DNA from 2 places in the Streptomyces sp. NPDC046909 genome. Region 2 is predicted to be linked to the other one. Evidence: riboswitches for the same ligand, from Rfam matches in the RefSeq annotation. Region 2 holds a riboswitch; the other holds the start of a gene.
What was found. A riboswitch is a leader RNA that binds a small molecule or an ion and turns the genes downstream of it on or off. The one in region 2 is predicted to bind S-adenosylmethionine.
Positions count from the first base shown of each region.

Region 1 (2,192 bases), on a different contig from region 2:
TGGCCAGCGTGATCGACTGGTTCTGCACGTACTGCTTCAGAACGAAGGGCCCGGAGCCGACGATCCCGTCACTGCACTTCTGCTGCGGGGTCTTCTTCACGCTCGCCGATGACTCGATGCCCAGCGAGTGCGTCGAAGTGGCTTGCAGGAACTGGGCGTTGGGCTCCTTGAAGGTCACCTTAACGGTGAGCGGGTCGACCACGGTGGTGCTCTCGACTCCGCTCAAGTAGCCCTGGGCCAGCGTCGCGAGGGCGCCGAGCTTCGGTACCGCGTCGAAGTTGTCCTTCACCACCTGCGCGGTCAGCTCGGACCCGTCGCTGAAAGTGACGCCGGACCGGAGATGGAAGGTGAACGTCTTGGTGTCGGCGCTGATGTCCCAGCTCTTCGCCAGCCACGGCACGATCTTGCCGGTCTTGGGGTCCTGGTCGGTCAGGGAGTCCACGGTCTGACGTACCGAGTAGATGGTGTCGTTGCTGGCGACCTGCTGCGGATCCACGCAGCCGGCGTCCGAACCCACCGCGAAGGTCAGGGTGCCGCCGGACTTCGGCTTGCCACCGCCGGCGCCGGAGTCGTCGGTGCCCGACCCGCAGGCGGTCAGCAGCACGCTGGTGGTGAGCAGGGCGGTGAGCGCCGCCCATCGGGGGGTTCTGAAAACCGGGAGAGCTGTCACGGAGGGGTTTCTCCTACTCGTGTCACCAGACATGGGGGTGCCGTACGAGGCACGGCCATGCCCGGGTGAAGGACGGCACCGAGAGGGCCGGTGGCGCGGAAAGGTGTGGGGAAAGGAAGGGAGAAGGGGAGCAGGGGCGCACCGCGGCCGGTGACGGACGTCAGCTGACGGCGGGCGGACTCGTCAGGCCGGACAGAGGCAGCTGGTCGAGCGCTTCAGATCGATGTGGCGCCGGCGCGAGAGCCGGGAGAACGCGGTGGCGTCGCCGAAGGAGACAGCCGGATCGACGTACTGCCGCATACCGGTCCCCCCTCATCTCCGGCCCCGTTCCCGGGGCCACGCGCTTGCGGGAATCGTCGATGATCCCGCCGGGCTTTCACCTGGAGCACCCCACCGCGCGGGAGGGTTGCCGGTCAGCGAGCCAGGGCTTGACGCTGACACTCAATGCCGATCGCGATGCTACGGAGCCGAATTGACGTACGTCAATGCCGTACTGGTGTGGCCTGGGCGGGAAGGCGGTGCCGTCTCACGTGCCGGGACGCGGGCGGCCGTACCCCGGGCCGTACCCCGCTCCGTGGTCCGCGCATCCATGGCGGCTAGCGCTGCCGCCGCACCATCTCGCTGATCCAGACGGGTGCGAACGGAGACGTGCAACCCGGGGGCGTCGGATAGTCCTTGAGCACTCCCAGGCGCTCACCGATGCCGATGGCACGAGCGCGGTGCTCGGCGTGGTCGATGCCGATCTGGGCCAGGCAGTGGTTCATCGCCCATTGGAGGCGGTCCGGGGCCTCCTTCATCTCCGCCTCGATGACGTCGAGCAGCCCGGCGAGGTCGAGTCCCTGAGGCTTCTTGGCCACGCGTTCGGTGGTCAGGGCCCACCCCGCGCTCGCGACGACGGGATCCGCATCGGCGGACCACGCCAGTCGCAGTTCCTCCGCGTGCGGGCTCTTCTTCACGACGTAGTTCACGAGCCAGTCGTGCACCTTGGGGGTGCGTGCCGCACGCAGCATGACGTCCAGCTCGTCACGGCTGAACGCCTTCGGGCGGCAGATCAGCAGCGCCAGCAGCCGGGCCGCGCTGTCCCCCGTCTCCCAGAGCTGCACGGCGAGTTCCTGCTGGGCCCGCAGCCGCTTCGCGAGCGCGCGCAGCTTCCCGAGGTTCACCCCGTGATCGTCACCGTGCCGCTCGTTGACCGCTCGCGTCTTCGCGTCCTCCAGGCCTGCCAGCGCGGCCATCACCTCGGCCACCGTCGCCTCGGCCATCTCAGCCTCCCGTCATGCCACGGATGACATCGGCGAGCGGAGTGGCGGGGTGGCCGGTCAGCCGGGCCACCGCGTCGCTCACACCGTCCAGCTCGCCCGCCGCGATGGCCGTGTACGTCGACACCCAGGCGTCGAGCTGCCACGGCGGGGCGCCGTAGGAGGCACGCGAGGCGTACGCCTCCTCGACCGTCTCGGGGTGGTAGGTGACCGTACGGCCCCGCACCTCGGTCAGAACGGCCGCCGCCTCCGCCAGCGACAGC
Region 1 is NZ_JBEYXC010000006.1:133,756-135,947, forward strand. It holds gene ABZ928_RS21295 (ABC transporter substrate-binding protein) at 1-670, opposite strand, end outside; gene ABZ928_RS21300 (putative leader peptide) at 854-970, opposite strand; SAM riboswitch class IV at 1,006-1,119, opposite strand; gene ABZ928_RS21305 (DNA alkylation repair protein) at 1,267-1,932, opposite strand; gene ABZ928_RS21310 (SDR family oxidoreductase) at 1,934-2,192, opposite strand, start outside.
Region 1: linked by a shared signal. The riboswitch ahead of ABZ928_RS21300 (putative leader peptide) and the one ahead of thrC (threonine synthase) in region 2 are both predicted to bind S-adenosylmethionine.

Region 2 (2,192 bases):
TGGCGATGGTGTTCGGCTTCTGGGGGCGTACGACGTCGTGGCCCGCCTTGTAGGCGACGGACACCGGCGAGCAGCCCTCCGCCTGCGCCCCGAAGATCTTGTACGGCTTGTCCTCGACGAGCCCCAGCTTGATCAGCTCCTGGAGCCCCTTGTCGATCTTCGTGAGCTGCGAGCCGGAGGCGATCGGCACGACCAGCTGGTCGGGAAGCTTCCAGCCGAGCTGCTCGCAGATCTCGTACGCCAGGGTCTTGGAGCCCTCCGCGTAGTAGGGCCGCAGGTTGACGTTGACGAAGCCCCAGCCCTCGCCGGCCGGGTCGCCGATCAGCTCGGAGCAGAAGCGGTTCACGTCGTCGTAGTTGCCCTCGATGCCGACGAGCTCACCGCCGTAGACGGCGGCCATGACGACCTTGCCCTGCTCCAGGTCGTGCGGGATGAACACGCAGGACCGGAAGCCGGCGCGGGCGGCGGCGGCGCCGACGGCACCGGCCAGGTTGCCGGTGGAGGAGCAGGAGAGGGTGGTGAAGCCGAAGGCGCGGGCCGCCTCCAGGGCCTGGGCGACGACGCGGTCCTTGAAGGAGTGCGTCGGGTTACCGGAGTCGTCCTTCACATACAGTCCGCCGGTCACGCCGAGCTCGCGCGCGAGGTTGTCGGCCTTGACGAGCTGGGTCCAGCCCGGGTTGATGTTGGGCTTGTCGGCCACGTCCGCGGGGACGGGCAGCAGGGGCGCGTAGCGCCAGATGTTCGCGGGTCCCGCCTCGATGCGCTTGCGGAGTTCCTCGGTGTCGTAGGCCGAGAAGTCATAGGCGATCTCGAGCGGGCCGAAACACTCCTCGCACGCGAAGACCGGTCCGAGAGGGACCCGGTGGCCGCACTCACGGCAGCTGAGCGCTGCGGCGGGGCCGAGGTCTACGGTCGTAGCGGTGGTGCTTGCATCGGTGGTGCTTGCAACAGTCTGCGCAGCCATGGAGGCGAGGCCCTTTCTCCTCATCTTCCTCACGACGCATCTCGCCGTGAGACGGATTTGGCACCTTCCCTAGTCGGGAGCCTCGCGGAACGATCAACAATGATCTACGAGTACCGACTGGAGGGTTGCCGGGGCTTCATCGGGCCGTATCCCTCTGCCCCTCTGGATGAGCGGTATGAAGTTGTGAACGTCCGACCATCCAGGACATGCGATGGTCATCCGCGTTGTTCAAGACTGTAACCGACGGCCAGGACAGTTGAGATAGACGTCCGAACGGCGAGATGGATCACACGTGAAGGAGCCGCCTACGTGCTGAACGAAGTCGAGCGCTGGCTGACCACCCGCTCCTGGTCAGTGACCGATCGCCCGCTCCACCAGATCATGGCCGCCAAGCAACGCACGGGGCAGACGGTCAGCGTCGTGCTGCCCGCGCTCAACGAGGAGGAGACGGTCGGCGACATCGTCGCGATCATCCGTCACGACCTCATGCAGCAGGTGCCCCTCGTAGACGAGATCGTCGTCGTCGACTCCGGGTCGACCGACCGTACGGCGCAGGTCGCGGCGGCCGCCGGGGCCACGGTCGTGCACCGCGACGCGATCCTCCCCCGCGTCCCCACCGTCCCCGGCAAGGGCGAGGTGCTGTGGCGCTCACTGCTGGTGACCAGCGGTGACATCGTCTGCTTCATCGACGCCGACCTGAAGGAGTTCTCCTCCGACTTCGTCTCCGGGATCGTGGGCCCGCTGCTCACCGACCCCGCTGTCGACCTGGTCAAGGCCATGTACGACCGCCCACTCGGGAGCGCGGCGGGCCAGGGCGGCCGCGTCACCGAGCTGATGGCCCGCCCGCTGCTGAACATGCACTGGCCGCAGCTGGCCGGCTTCGTCCAGCCGCTCGGCGGCGAGTACGCGGCCCGCAGGTCCCTCCTGGAACAGCTGCCGTTCCCCGTCGGCTACGGCGTGGAGCTGGGCATGCTGGTCGACGCCCTGCACCTGGTCGGCCTCGACGCGCTGGCCCAGGTGGACGTGGGGGTCCGCAAGCACCGCCACCAGGACGGCCAGGCCCTGGGCCGCATGTCCGCCGCGATCTACCGCACCGCCCAGCTCCGCCTGGCCCGCGGCCACCTCATCCGTCCCTCCCTCACCCAGTTCGAACGGGGCGAGGACGGCTTCGAGCCGCGCACCTACTCCGTGGACACGGAGGAACGGCCGCCGATGGCGGAGATCGCGG
Region 2 is NZ_JBEYXC010000004.1:600,696-602,887, forward strand. It holds gene thrC (threonine synthase) at 1-964, opposite strand, end outside; SAM riboswitch class I at 982-1,137, opposite strand; gene ABZ928_RS15770 (glucosyl-3-phosphoglycerate synthase) at 1,274-2,192, shown strand, end outside.